3 regions of the Dysgonomonas sp. genome follow, and region 1 is predicted to be linked to each of the others. Evidence: riboswitches for the same ligand, from Rfam matches in the RefSeq annotation. Region 1 holds a riboswitch; each other region holds the start of a gene.
The links. Region 1 has a riboswitch for cobalamin ahead of PKC55_RS10960 (TonB-dependent receptor). Riboswitches for the same ligand answer to the same signal wherever they lie in the genome.
Positions count from the first base shown of each region.

Region 1 (4,993 bases):
TCTTCCCTCCCCGTAATAATCATAACCGGGTAGAGCAACTTTCATATCCTTTAATTGATTCGGTAAAGCTTCCTGAGTTCCAAAGAAATCAAAATCGTGATACTGTACTAACTTTGCAATATATGGAAAGCGATCTTTCCACATATTACCCACATCGGATGAATTGTCATTTCTAACATTATACGTTCCGACATTAAATTTTTGTGCATTTAGAGTAAGGGCAGTCATGAATAATACTGCACTAATAAAAATTTGTTTCATTATTAAATTAATTTGAGAATTAAAGGTAATAAGTAAATATAATTTCTTGATGATATATTCTCAGATTATAACTTTCTATAACGGTTTATGCAATAGAACTGATAAAAAAACTTATATATCGATACATATGATAAACTATGTTATTATGAGTTGTAACCAATCATCAGAGTTGGTGCACTTGATACAAACTACACTTTTATCACTTAAATAAATGTAACAAATCCTCCATCTCAGCCCAATATATATGAGTATATCCTGCAATTACATTTTTGTAGCGTAATAGCTTTGTATCCACTGGAACCTCCTTTGCATTATACTGCTGTGTTATACTTTCCATGTTATTTTCAATATGTGAATAATGAAATTCGTGTCCTCTAACAGCTATACAATTATATTCAAATTGACGGTATCCTAATTTAAGTTTCATGTTTTCCATTGAAGCCTTTTGCTTGAAAATATCTACCATTGGATATTCTATCCCATCCTTATCTGCGATAGATGAAGACAGATACATCATTCCACCACATTCTGCAAGAATATTACCTCCATTTTCCGCATAATCCATAATAGCCTTATGTAGCAGTTTATTTTCGCTTAGCTGTTTTGCATATAATTCAGGATATCCTCCCGGGAAATAAACAAAATCTGACTTTGGCAAATATTTGTCTGTTAAAGGACTAAAGAAGGTCACCTCTCCTATTTTTCTTAAATATTCTATATTTTCATGATACATAAAATTGAAGGCTTCGTCGGCTGCAACTGCTATTTTCAGATCCCGAGAAGCATGTTCGTTAATTTGCTGCGGTTCTGAATTTCCTAACTCAACTTGCGTATGTGATAACAATATATCAATATCAATATGTTTTTCCACAATTGATGCGGCAATATTAGCAAAGTCATCTAAAAGAAAATCTTGATCGATACTTAATCCTAAATGACGTGAAGGCACACTGAGATTTTCATTTTTAGGCAGATAACCTAGTGGAACTATACCAACATCGTGGCAAGCATCCGAGAGAAATTTATAATGGCTTTCGGATCCTACATAGTTAAAAATTACTCCTATAACATTTATCTTTTCATAAAACTTTTTGAATCCATACAATAATGGAGCTGCTGAATATGCCATAGATTTGGCATTTATAACCATAACAACAGGGATATCCAATAATCCTGCAATTTCGGCACTACTTCCTTTCATTTTGTTATATCCGTCAAATAGCCCCATCACTCCTTCAGTAATGCAAGCATCACTTCCTGATGCGTATTTTGAGTACAGATATCTGACGTGATTCTCTGATGATAAGAATAAATCCAGATTGACAGATTTATTGCCAGAAGCCATATCGTGATATTTCGTATCTATATAATCAGGTCCGCACTTAAATGGTTGTACCTTAAGACCTCTATTCTTTAATGCTCTTAATAAGCCTAAAGTAACTGTTGTTTTTCCTGAACCTGAGCTTGGCGCAGCTATGAGAAAACTGGAAATCACTTTCATGAGTAATCTGGTTTTATTTTCAGCAAAAGTATAAAAAGCCATCAATGAAATGAATTTTACCAAGAAAATATATTTTTTAAGAATTCTTTTTAATCCTATTTTTTTTCAATTACCTTTGAAGCCGCTTAGGTGATGTATTCAGACATTCGTCTGTTGCATAAAAGGGAATTCGGTCAGAATCCGAAACAGTGCCCGCTACTGTGAATTCCATAAAATTTTGAGTATCACCACTGCCACTGTCACAATGATGGGAAGGCCTCTCAAAATGGAACAAGTCAGGAAACCTGCCTAGCATAAATTAATAGATATTCCCGGGGTCAGGAATATAATTAACTAACATTATACTTCTTTTTTAATGAAACTAAGAATTATGCTAACAGCATTGCTATGCTGTATTGCAAGTATTTCGTTCGCTCAGTTGAGCTTGCGCGGAAGAGTCGTTGATGAAAATGAAAAGCCGATCGCTGGTGCCAGCGTATGGATTGAGTACACAACCATTGGAACATCCACAGATTTGAAGGGTGAGTTTAGTCTTGAAAAAATCCCGGAAGGTAATAATCTTCTAAGAATTAGTGCACTGGATTATAATGGAGCTCGTGAGACAATAAACAGATCTAATGACAACATCCTTATTCGGATGAAACATTCTCCTCTTAAACTGAATGAAGTAGTAGTAACAGGTACCGGCACAATCAACAAACTTAAAAGCTCACCCGTTGCAATAGATGTTATTTCTCAGAGAGAACTCCAAAACACGAATATTCCTACATTCGAAAACGCTATGATTGCTCTGAATCCTTCCATGTCATTTACTCCTAATGCAATGGGATCGTACATGCAACTGAATGGATTAAGCAATAGATATATACTTGTGTTAGTTGATGGTAAAAAACTTGGTGGCGATGTCGGAGGTAACGTAGACTTAAACCGCATTGATATGGGAAATATCAAGCGGATAGAAGTTCTGAAAGGAGCTGCTTCTTCTTTGTATGGTTCGGATGCAATAGCGGGAGTTATTAATATTATAACCAATAAACCAAAAGACTTAGTGAATTTTTCAACCGAGACACGCTTCTCAGAGTATGGACAATTTACTCAAAATGCTAACCTATATCTGAATGTAGGGGGCTTCTCTTCGTCTACTTCTTTTCAGCGGAATCAGGCTGACGGATGGCAACTAAATAAAAAGGAAATAATAAACGATAAAGAAATAGATACGGATAAACAAGCTATGTTACGCTTCTATTCCGATGTTTTTAGCCAACGTTTTGGTTATAAGGCGACAAAAGAATTGAGCATGTATGTAGAGGGAAGCCTTTTCGACAAAAAATTTAAACGCCCCGTAAGTGCTTATGGGTTCGATATGAAATACGTCGACTATTCGTTTGGTGCCGGTGCAAAGTATTTACTGAAAAATAATGGTTTGATTACATTAGACTGGAATACCGACCGTTTCGAATATTTTAAAGCTTACCTGAAAGAAACCAAAGACAAAAACGGTGTCACATTTATGCCCGGAGATGAAGAATTTGTGAGAAGGCAGAAGTACAATAATATAAATCTGAAAGGTACATTCAACGCCGGAAAGTTCAATAAAGTAACTGTCGGTTCGGAGTACAAGGTAGACAACCTATATGCTCCGGCAGATAGCATCGGAGGTTCCAGAAATGTTTATACATTGGCTTTTTATGCTCAGGATGAAATAAATCTTTTCGGAAAGCTGAATATTGTTCCCGGAGTCAGATATATATATAATGAAACCTTCAAAAACAGGGTTACACCTAAAGTCAGCGCAATGTATACTCTTCATGATTTCAATTTCAGAGTATCATATGCTACAGGTTTCAAAACTCCTGAATTGAAGCAGCTATTCATGAAAACTGAAGTTACGAGCAAAGGTAAAACCACTTTAAGTGTAGGGAATAAAGATCTGAAGCCTGAAAGTTCAAACTATTACTCTGTCAATGCTGAATATATAAAAGATTTCCTTTCATTGACTGTTACAGGCTATATTAACAATCTGAAAAATAAGATCGATACATATGAAATCGAATTAACACCCGAAGAAATAGCTGAAGGATATAATAAGAAATCATCGTATCATAATATCGGAAGATCTCGTATTCAAGGCGTAGACTTTACTTTTAATTCATACCTTGGTTATAACCTTACTTTAGGAGGAGGGTATAGTTATGTGAATGCCAAAGACCTCGATACAGGAAAGCGTCTTCAACGTATAAGTCGTCATACAGGAAATGTTAACCTGAATTGGTTTAAAGATTTCGGGTTATTCAAGTCAAATTTTAATTTAAACGGACGCCTGCAAAGCCGTAGATATTATGACGATGGTGATGATGCACGTGCTTATCAATTGTGGAACTTTGCTACACGTCATACATTCAAGAGTATAAATGGCCTTGTATTTGAACCGGGTTTAGGTATTGAAAATATCTTTGACTTTGTAGATGATAAACCTTTCAACCGCAATTATGCGACTTTATCTCCCGGACGTACATTTTATGCCAGCCTGAAAATTAAGTTTAGTAAGTAAGACTGTTTATGAAATCTTCAAACTTATTATATCTCTTTGTTTTCTGCTCAACTCTTTATTCCTGTTCTTCGATCGGGAATAAGGAGAATGAAAATGTTGAAAAATATCAGCTAAGACATGCTCGTGGATTCAATGTAGAACAATATGAAGATTACAAATTGGTAACCGTACGTGACCCTTGGGATACTGTGCGCACTCTCTATCGATATATATTAATTGATCGTGATAAAGAAATTCCGAAGAACCTGCCTGAAGGAACTATAGTAAAAGTACCATTGCAAACTGTGATCGCTTTTTCTACGATTCAATGTAGTATGTTGCAAGAAATAGATGAACAGCATCGTATAACAGGGGTCTGTCAGGCCAAATATATAGACCTGCCTTATATCCAAGAACGATTGAAAGCCGGAAAGATTATAGATTTGGGAAGTATGCACAAACCGGATGTTGAACAATTAATCAATCTGATGCCATCTGCACTTATTGTATCAGCGATGGAAACCGGCATGGGCTATTTGGATAAGTTAAGAATTCCTATCATTGCTACTACTGACTATATGGAAGATACTGCTCTCGGTCGTGCCGAATGGATACGCTACCATGCATTGTTTTACGGAAAAGAAGCGCTAGCCGACTCGCTTTTCCAAGAAACAGAACGCAGATACAATGAAATAAAAGAT
Region 1 is NZ_DAOKYH010000008.1:42,737-47,729, forward strand. It holds gene PKC55_RS10950 (endonuclease/exonuclease/phosphatase family protein) at 1-261, opposite strand, end outside; gene PKC55_RS10955 (cobyrinic acid a,c-diamide synthase CobB) at 461-1,762, opposite strand; cobalamin riboswitch at 1,873-2,068, shown strand; gene PKC55_RS10960 (TonB-dependent receptor) at 2,118-4,313, shown strand; gene PKC55_RS10965 (ABC transporter substrate-binding protein) at 4,322-4,993, shown strand, end outside.

Region 2 (4,993 bases), on a different contig from region 1:
TTATTTACTACCAAAAGCTCATCTATTTCACATACAGTCAAAAGCTTCATCACCTCTATCAAAGACAAGGTGAGCTCTTCATCAGTTTTGAAATCTTTAATAAAATAATCGTAAATAATCTGGTTATCTTTCTTTATTCTGAAAATAAAGGATTCAACCACCCGATGAAACGCATAACTACTTAAAATTTTCTGTCTGTTATCACAATACTTCAAAGAGAAATTGATGATAGCACGACCCCTGTTTAATGTAAATTCTTGCAGCATCTTTGTTATTAATTAGTTAATATATTAGTATCAAAATATTTTTACCCCTAAATCTTTTATCTTCTTTATTTTCTTTACGCTCTTTTTCCGAAACAATAATGCGGCAATACATATACCGATTGCCAGACAAAAGAGTAAAGAAGATGTCAATATAAAATTGTAAACCGTGTCATGCAATAAAAATGCTGTTTTTGCACTGGTCGTTCCCTCTTCATATATCCGTATACATCCCAGCATCGTCTTGTAGGCATACAAGCCCGGTATCATGGTTATACAAGCCGGCAATGTAAATACAACCGGAGGAGTATGTATCTTATGAGCACAGTAGATACCCAAAAGCCCTATCACAACAGTGCCACTTAACGTAGCTGAGATCAAGCCAAAGTCGAAATACAACAACGTAAAACGAATAGCATGACCAAGCCCTCCCAGCAAACCGGCAACGAACAATCCCTTCTTAGGCGTTTCGAACAATAGTGCAAAACCTATAGCAATAAAAAAACTAAGAAAAGCGTCTTTCAATATATCTATTAGCATAATCAAAAGTTATTTATTCCTATTATTGTCATACTAATAAACATCCCCACAGCGATACATAAAAGAATAAATCCGCCGAATGCTCCACGGGCAATACCTGTAGGGATATACCCTTCAAGCAAATCGATTATACTATTTATCAGAGGAACTCCCGGAATAAGGAATAATACAGAAGTAGCAATAGATGTTTGAGGCAAATAACCAAATCCAGATAAGATATTCAATCCTGATATGGTTGTTGTCACAAACGCTGAGCAGATTACAATAACCATCAGGTTAAACTTTCTCTTAATCATCTCCTGACGCACCGCAAGCCCCACGAATGAGGCTAAAAAAGCAAAAGCCCCATCTATTAAATTCCCTCCGGCCAGTAGGCATAACGATCCGCAAGCTATTCCAATAAACAGGCGAACAAGCCAAACAGAATAACGAGAGGTATCTTTCAATCTTTTTATACGCTGGTGCAACTCCTGCAAAGAAATCCGATCTTCGGCAAGTTCCCATGTCAGCAAACTGGTATTGGTGAGTATTCCAAAGTGTACCCCATGATGTATTATCTTTTTATTGGCCGTCACTATGTTTTCCTCATTATCCATATCGGTTACTGATACCGATACTGCAGTAAATGATATCAGCATTTCTACTTTATAGTTTGTTTTCTGTGCTATACGTTGTACATTCCTATTAATTCTTTCACAGTGGGCTCCCGATTCAAGCAACAGGGTACTGACCTCCAATATGATGTCTACAAATTCCTTCAGCGACAACTCTTTGTCTGAACGTGTGTTTTCTACATCTGCACATCGATCATCAACATGCGAATAATCAAGAACGTTTGCGCGCATTTCTTTCTAAACTTTTTACGATTAAACATAAATGTAAAAAGCTCTTTTGAACTTCTCAATGCTGCAATAAGAACACACCTGGATAATAACATCTCCTCCGACAAGAGGGATGAATGAAATTATTAGACATAACACTTTTATCGCGAAGCATTGTCAATCCGATTTAAGGCAGGTATCCTGGCTTTCACCATTTCTATTTTCCTTCCCATCTCTGCACGAAACAGTGGATTTTTAAATAGAAACTTTCGCGGTGATTACAGTTGCGCGACAGCTCAGGACTTTCACCTGATTCCCTATTCTCCTCAATATCTGAGGCACCTTAGCGGTTGAAGAATAATGATAAAGAACTTTCGGGAGGCAAAGGTATAGGAAAAAATAATAAATAGCACATCTTTTTTATTTTTTCCTATACAAAAAGATATAAAAGAAAACAAAAAGAGAAGAGTCTCAATCAATAAGCATTTTTGCATTAAATGTTTATTTTTATGCTTAAAAACATATAACTTTGTCACAGGTTTTGGTGTCATTTACTATATCCATAGAAAATGATGAAAAGGGAATCAGGTGAAAATCCTGGACAGACCCGCTGCTGTAAGCTCCTCCAAAGACTTTGAACAATACTCTATCCACTGTTCTTACACTGAATGGGAAGGATGCTCAAAGATAAAGTAAGTCAGAAGACCTGCCAAGACCATATAGATTGAAGCTTTCGAGGAATAAAGCTGAAGATTTAGGATGGGATTTTTTCAAATAGAAAAAGCCTTCTCTATTTTATTTTTATTCTGTTACATTTATTTAAATACGTCTGTATTTATTTCTTATTCTATTCCACGTAAGCTCTGAAAATTGAGTACTTAGAAATTTATTTTATAATCAAATGGAAGCATATAAAAACTTTAAAGGCACACGGTGGCAAGAGGAAATCAATGTAAATGATTTTATACTCCAAAACTATAAAGAATACACAGGAGACGAATCTTTTCTACAAAACCCTACTGAAGCAACAATCAAGCTATGGGAAAAGTTAAGCACAATGTTTATTGAAGAAAAAGAGAAAGGCATATATGATGCCGAGACTCGAATACCTTCTCAAATTGATGCTTATGGACCCGGATATATAGACCAAGAGCTGGAAAAAATTGTAGGGGTTCAAACAGACAAACCGCTAAAAAGAGCAATATTCCCTAACGGAGGTCTCCGTATGGTGAAACAGAGTTTGGCCGAATATGGTTATAAACTCGACAAAGGGACAGAAGAAATATTCTCAAAATACAGACGCACACACAACGAAGGTGTATTCGCTGCTTATACCGACAGCATACGCAGAGCCAGAAGCAATGGATTGTTAACGGGCCTACCCGATGCTTACGGACGTGGACGTATTATCGGCGATTATCGCAGAGTAGCTCTTTACGGTGTAGATCGATTAATCTCGGAACGAGAAAAACGTTTCCAAGAATGTGACCCAATTGTGATGACAGACGATCTGATTCGTCTTCGTGAAGAGCTAAATTCGCAAATAGAAGCATTACTAGCCTTGAAACGTATGGCTGCTTCGTACGGGTTTGACATTTCTCAACCGGCGAATACAGCCCAAGAAGCTATCCAATGGACATACTTTGGATACCTGGGTGCTATTAAAGACCAAAACGGTGCAGCGATGAGCCTCGGACGTGTAACTACTTTCCTCGATATATATATTGAAAGAGATTTACAAGCAGGCTTAATAAGCGAGGTAGACGCACAAGAGCTTATTGATCATTTTGTAATGAAGTTGCGCATAGTCCGTTATCTTCGCACAAATGAATATAATGAACTATTTTCGGGAGATCCGGTATGGGTAACCGAATCGATCGGAGGTATGACAAATAACGGAAAGTCGATGGTTACGAAAAATAGCTACCGTATGCTTCATACACTATACAACCTAGGGCCTGCACCCGAACCTAATCTAACAATATTATGGAGCGACCGTTTACCTGAAAGCTGGAAGCATTATTGCGCCAAGGTTTCTATCGATACTTCATCACTTCAGTACGAGAATGACGACCTGATGCGCCCTCAACTAGGCGATGATTACGGTATCGCATGCTGTGTATCGCCCATGCGAATAGGACACCAGATGCAATTCTTCGGAGCTAGAGCAAACCTACCAAAGGCTCTACTATATACAATCAACGGAGGTAAAGACGAAATAACCAAAGCTCAAGTATTACCAAAACATTGGGTAGAAAAGGTATCAGGAGAGTATCTTGACTTTGAAGAAGTTTGGGAGAAATTTGACCGCACCTTGGATTGGGTTGCCGAAACTTACGTAAAGGCATTAAATATCATCCATTATATGCACGATAAATATTCATACGAAGCTTTAGAAATGGCTTTGCATGATGTTGATATCGTTCGGACACAAGCATTCGGCGTTTCGGGTTTGTCCATTATCGCTGACTCTTTTGCTGCCATCAAGTACGGAAAAGTACGCATCGTAAGAAATGAAGAAGGTGACGCAGTCGACTATATTATAGAGAAAGATTACGTTCCGTTTGGAAACAACGACGACAAGACCGACAGGTTTGCTGTGGAAATAGTAGAAAAGTTCATGAGCAAAATCCGTAAACGTAAGATGTATAAAGATGCGATACCTACACAGTCGGTATTGACCATCACTTCAAATGTTGTTTACGGAAAGAAAACAGGAAACACCCCTGACGGACGACGTGGAGGAACACCTTTTGCTCCGGGAGCCAACCCTATGCATGGGCGTGATACCAGAGGAGCTGTAGCATCACTTTCATCTGTAGCGAAGCTTCCGTTTGCTCATGCAAATGACGGTATTTCATATACTTTCGCTATCACACCAAACACATTGGGTAAAAACAGAAAAGAAGAAGCTCAAAACCTCAGCGGACTTCTTGATGGCTACTTCTTACAAACAGGTCACCATCTCAACGTTAATGTATTTGACAGGAATCTACTTATCGACGCGATGGAACATCCTGAAAAATATCCTCAGTTGACAATACGTGTATCAGGTTATGCTGTTAATTTCGTAAAACTTACAAAAGAGCAGCAATTGGATGTTATAAACAGAACAATTACTACATCATTCTGATACTCCGTTAATAAATAAAAAGTTGCTCCAAAACAAAAAAAACACTTTTGGGGCAACTTCACTTAGCTGGAAGAAAATAAATAATGAAAGGTTTAATTCATTCTTTCGAATCTTTTGGAACTAAAGACGGCCCGGGTATAAGATTTGTATTTTTTATGCAAGGCTGCCCTCTTCGTTGCCTCTATTGCCATAACCCAGACACATGGAATATGAACGATAAGAAGTACGAACTAGCT
Region 2 is NZ_DAOKYH010000021.1:10,924-15,916, reverse strand. It holds gene PKC55_RS16095 (phosphoenolpyruvate carboxykinase) at 1-266, opposite strand, end outside; gene PKC55_RS16090 (threonine/serine exporter family protein) at 297-803, opposite strand; gene PKC55_RS16085 (threonine/serine exporter family protein) at 806-1,648, opposite strand; cobalamin riboswitch at 1,799-1,983, opposite strand; cobalamin riboswitch at 2,150-2,352, shown strand; gene pflB (formate C-acetyltransferase) at 2,526-4,757, shown strand; gene pflA (pyruvate formate-lyase-activating protein) at 4,841-4,993, shown strand, end outside.
Region 2: linked by a shared signal. The riboswitch ahead of pflB (formate C-acetyltransferase) and the one ahead of PKC55_RS10960 (TonB-dependent receptor) in region 1 are both predicted to bind cobalamin.

Region 3 (4,993 bases), on a different contig from region 1:
CTAAAACTAATGCTACAAAGAGAAATGCGTAAAAAATCTTATTTATTTTCATATGAATAAATATTTAAAAATTATAATTAGCTGATATTGTAAAAGATCGTCCCGGCATAGGATAATATTGTACAATTTGATAATTCTTGTTTGTCAGATTAATTAAATTGAGTTGGAGGCGTAAGCTATTATTATTTAATATAAAAGACTTATTTAGTGAAATACTATGATCTGTATATGATTCTATCTCATTTTTGGGTATATTCTGATCAAGAGCGTAACGTTTGCCTGATATAATAACAGTATATGCAAAATTTAACAAAGGGTTTTCTAAACTTACCGATGCCGAACCATAATGACGCGGTGTGTAAGGGATTTGATCTTTATAGTTTTTACTATTTTTATCTGTTACATCTATAACTCTCTGATAACTATAATTGCCTGTGATATTTAATGATATTTGGGATGTTAACAATGTATGAAGACGGAGATTCAGATCCACTCCGGTCATATCGACCTTTCCATAATTACGCATCTTAAAAATGTTCATTGTAGGAAAAGGCACAATTTTATCATCTACTTTATTTTTGTAACCATCTAAAGATATACTCATAAAGTCAATAGTCTCAGATATTTTTTTTGTCCAAGTCAATCCCACATTGTATTGTGTTGCATATTCCGGTTTCAGATTTATATTGCCCATACGTATGTAATACATATCATCAAAAGTTGGCACTCTAAATATCTTTTTATAAGACCCACGAAATCTTAAATTAGCTTCTTCGAAAGGTAAGTATGATACACTTATAGATGGTGTTACCTTTTTCTTATCTTTAGGGGAGTCTCCCGTCAGAACGCTTTCGTCAACATATGTAGCTAAAAGGCTTCCGGTTACGGTTAGATATTTATTAGTAAATTGAGCAGCCAAAGCTGTGAGTGATGAAATTCTCTTCGGCTTGTCCACATCTTCAAAATTACTATTCAACTTATTCTGAAATATATCTTCAAATAAACTTATGGATAGATATTTTAGAGGCTTGTACATCATACCTACAGATGCATAGTATTCATACTGAGTGATGCGGTCTTCTTGTTTGTTTTCTGCTGTATTATTGGTTATTGACAAATATTTATAATGGTTGCGACTGAATTTTAATTGCCCTTTTATACTTATTTTATCATTAACTCTATTTTTGTAATATAGTTGGGAGAACAAATCCTTGTTCCATACTCTTTCGTCATTATCGTCTCTGTAGAAAATTACAGAACCCGGCAGACCTCTTTCCGAATCATAATAATTTACTTTAAATTTCAGCTCGCCGGCTTTGCCCATATTCCCATAGAGGTTTAATTCTGTACGCCAGATATCAACATCAGAATTCCTCCGCTTACGCTCTTCGGTTTGATCCGCATTTTTAAATGTGAATTTATATCTTCCATCTGCTCTTTCCCATCCTGTATTTAACGAAAGAGAGAATTTCTTATTCAGTCGGTGTGCATAATAGACAGTAGGATTGAAAAGCCCATAAGAACCAGCTTTAACTTGTATATTTCCATTATATGATTTATTCTTAAAGGCAGGGTTTGATGTTATTACCTCTAATAAGCCGGCTGATGCATATGATCGTGCTGCCTGAAATATATCATCAGACTGACCAATAGAGAGAGTTATCATAGAAACATTATCCAATGAAAAACGACTGATATCGATCTGTCCGGATTGAACATTACTCATCGTAACACCATCATAACTAACTGCAGTATGTTGAGCCCCCATCCCCCTTATAGAAACAGTTTTCATGCCTCCAATACCTCCATAATCTTTTACTGTAACTCCCGAAAAACGGCGGACAGCATCTGATACGGACAGTATTCCTATTCGTTCAATCTCTGTATTATCAATAACTTGAAGTGGAGTTGTAGATCGTGAGACAGATGGTTTGATCTGTGCAGAAATTTCTATCTCTGACAGTTTCTTTGCATTGAGACTATCATTAATCTGAGCCTGCATATGCATACAGCCTACTACAAATAAAAATATAAGGGAAAATAAAAAAGTCCTCATCTTCACAAATTATTCAATAAAATGCTTTCGATAAGAACAAAGAAAAGACTATATAATCTTGACACTGTTTCTTAAGCTCTATTCCTCGAAAGCTGTCCGAACTATTACTTTGCAGGTCTTCTGACTTACTCCAACTTGTACAGCCTTCCCATTTTGAATAACAGTGGCTATGTTGCACAAGCTTTACAGAGCTTACAGCAGCGGGTCTGTTCAGGATTTTCACCTGATTCCCTTTCAATTCGTTAACAAACGAAACAAAGTGCTGCAAAGGTAAGGATAAATTATATTGAAAGACAAAATATAAATGTTAATTCCGCTAGCATGCTTCATGCGAAAGATATTATCCTGTGTTTTATGACTCTATGCATTAAAGTTCTCCAACCTTAAGCAGCCATGATTTAAATTAATATTTGTAAATCGACATCTAATGTTGTGTTTATCTTAAAAGAAAAACGCTTACCTTTGTTTCATATTCATATATAAATGAAATGAGGAATACAACCAGAGATAAAGTATTGCAGGAAATAAAAGTTGATCAACCGGCTCAATTGCTAGATTTCCTTGTCCAAAAAGAAGTGCGTAAAAGTCGCAACGCAGTTAAATCGCTTCTTGCACATAAACAAATCAAAGTAAACGGAAAGCTTATCACTCAATTCGATTTCGAACTGAAGGCAAAAGATAAGGTCTCTGTTATGAAATACGATCAGTCTCGAAAAGAAAAAAGATTGAAGGGATTAAAGATTGTATTTGAAGACGACGACTTACTTGTCATCGAAAAAGAAGCAGGATTTTTATCTGTAGCTACAGATAAGGAAAAGTCACGCACTGTATATAACTCTCTGAATGAATACGTAAAGAAAAAAGATAAAAAAGCACGTGTTTATGTTCTGCATCGCCTCGACAGAGAAGTTTCGGGACTAATGATCTTTGCGAAAGACATGGAGCTACAGGATATTTTTCAGAAAAACTGGGACAACCTTGTACCTAAGTATTCATACATGGCAATTGTAGAAGGACGCCCGAATCCTAAAAATGGAACTGTAACATCGTGGCTTACCGAAAACAAGAATTTTGTAATGATGTCCTCCCTTATCGATAACGGAGGACTGAAATCTGTTACACATTACAAGACACAAAAATCGAAAGGCGGCTATTCACTATTGGATTTTGACCTTGAAACACGACGCAAAAATCAAGTAAGAGTACACATGCAACAGATCGGACATCCGATTGTTGGCGATAAGAAATATGGTGCTTCAAATAATCCGATCAAAAGAATCGCCCTTCATGCCGGGGGACTAATTTTGAAACATCCAAGAACAGGGGAATTGCTTGAATTTAAAGCCGGCATCCCTAAAGCAATGCAAATACTAATATCCGAAACACAAAAAGAAAGAAAGGATAAGCCCGAAAAAGAGGAATCAATTTAATACATTTTAGGTATGAATGAAGATATTAAGCAGATAGGTCAGCGTCTGAAAGGTCTCCGTGAGGCTTTGGATATGACGACCGAAGAGTTCGCTTCATCATGTGGTATAGATCCTGTGGTATACCTCGAATATGAAGAAGGGAGAAAAGATTTGACTATCAGTACACTGAAAAACATTGCATCGAAACATAATATAGATGTTTCTGTACTGATGTTTGCTGACGAACCTCGCATGAGCAGCTATTTTTTGACGCGCAAGGGAAAAGGTTTAGCTGTGAAGCGTGTTTCAGATTACAGTTATCAGACGCTAGCCGGTGGATTTAACAATCGAAAGGCCGATGTGTTTGAAGTTACGGTAGAACCCAAGCAAGATAGTGTAAGGATACATCATAGCACACATACCGGGCAAGAGTTTAACCTTATCCTTGAAGGACGGATGCTTTTACAAATAAATGGGAAAGATTTGATATTGGAAGAAGGTGATAGCATCTACTTCGATTCAAGCCTGCCGCATGGAATGAAAGCTCTGGACGGAAAACGAGTGAAGTTTATTGCTGTTGTGCTTTAAGCTGGTATTTTCATTTACTAAAAGATTAATCACCATTATATAATGTTGGAAAAATTTGTAAAACAAATTCATTTTACTTCAACTGAAGATTTTGCAAAGCATTATCACGTTGAGATTCCTGATAATTTTAATTTTGGATATGATGTAGTTGATGAATGGGCACGAATAAACCCTACTAAAAGAGCTATTTGTTGGGGTAATGACCAGGGAGAACACATCGATTTCACATTTGCAGACATCAAAGAACAGAGCGACCGTACAGCTGCTTATTTCCAGTCGTTAGGCATAGGACATGGAGATATGGTAATGCTTATCATGAAACGACGCTACGAATTCTGGTTTGCTGTTATAGCTCTGCATAAGATAGGTGCGGTTGCGATTCCGGCGACTCATCTATTAACAAAAAAAGACATTGTTTATCGCAATAACGCGGCAAGTATAAAAGCAATCCTTAGTGTAAATGACGAAACAGTCATAAGTCACATAAATGAAGCAATGGCGGAGTCGCCAACAGTGAAGTGCCTTATTGCATGCGGGGAAAATATACCTTCGGGATGGAACGATTTCCATAAAGGAATAAAAGAAGCGAAACCTTTTGTACGTCCCGATCATGTAAATACCAATGATGATATTTCTCTGCTGTATTTTACTTCAGGTACAACAGGAGAACCGAAAATGGTAATTCACAATTTTGCTTACCCTTTAGGGCATATTGTAACAGCTAAATATTGGCACAACCTGCACGAAAACAGTCTGCATCTTACAGTTGCCGATACGGGATGGGCAAAAGCCGTGTGGGGAAAACTATACGGACAGTGGATAGCTGGTGCGGCTGTAATGGTATTTGACCATGAAAAGTTTACACCTCAATTGGTATTACACCTTATAGAGAAACATAAAATCACTTCTTTTTGCGCACCTCCGACAGTATTTCGCTTTA
Region 3 is NZ_DAOKYH010000001.1:680,870-685,862, reverse strand. It holds gene PKC55_RS02885 (NHL repeat-containing protein) at 1-52, opposite strand, end outside; gene PKC55_RS02880 (TonB-dependent receptor plug domain-containing protein) at 65-2,056, opposite strand; cobalamin riboswitch at 2,150-2,331, opposite strand; gene PKC55_RS02875 (RluA family pseudouridine synthase) at 2,545-3,486, shown strand; gene PKC55_RS02870 (helix-turn-helix domain-containing protein) at 3,499-4,053, shown strand; gene PKC55_RS02865 (AMP-binding protein) at 4,096-4,993, shown strand, end outside.
Region 3: linked by a shared signal. The riboswitch ahead of PKC55_RS02880 (TonB-dependent receptor plug domain-containing protein) and the one ahead of PKC55_RS10960 (TonB-dependent receptor) in region 1 are both predicted to bind cobalamin.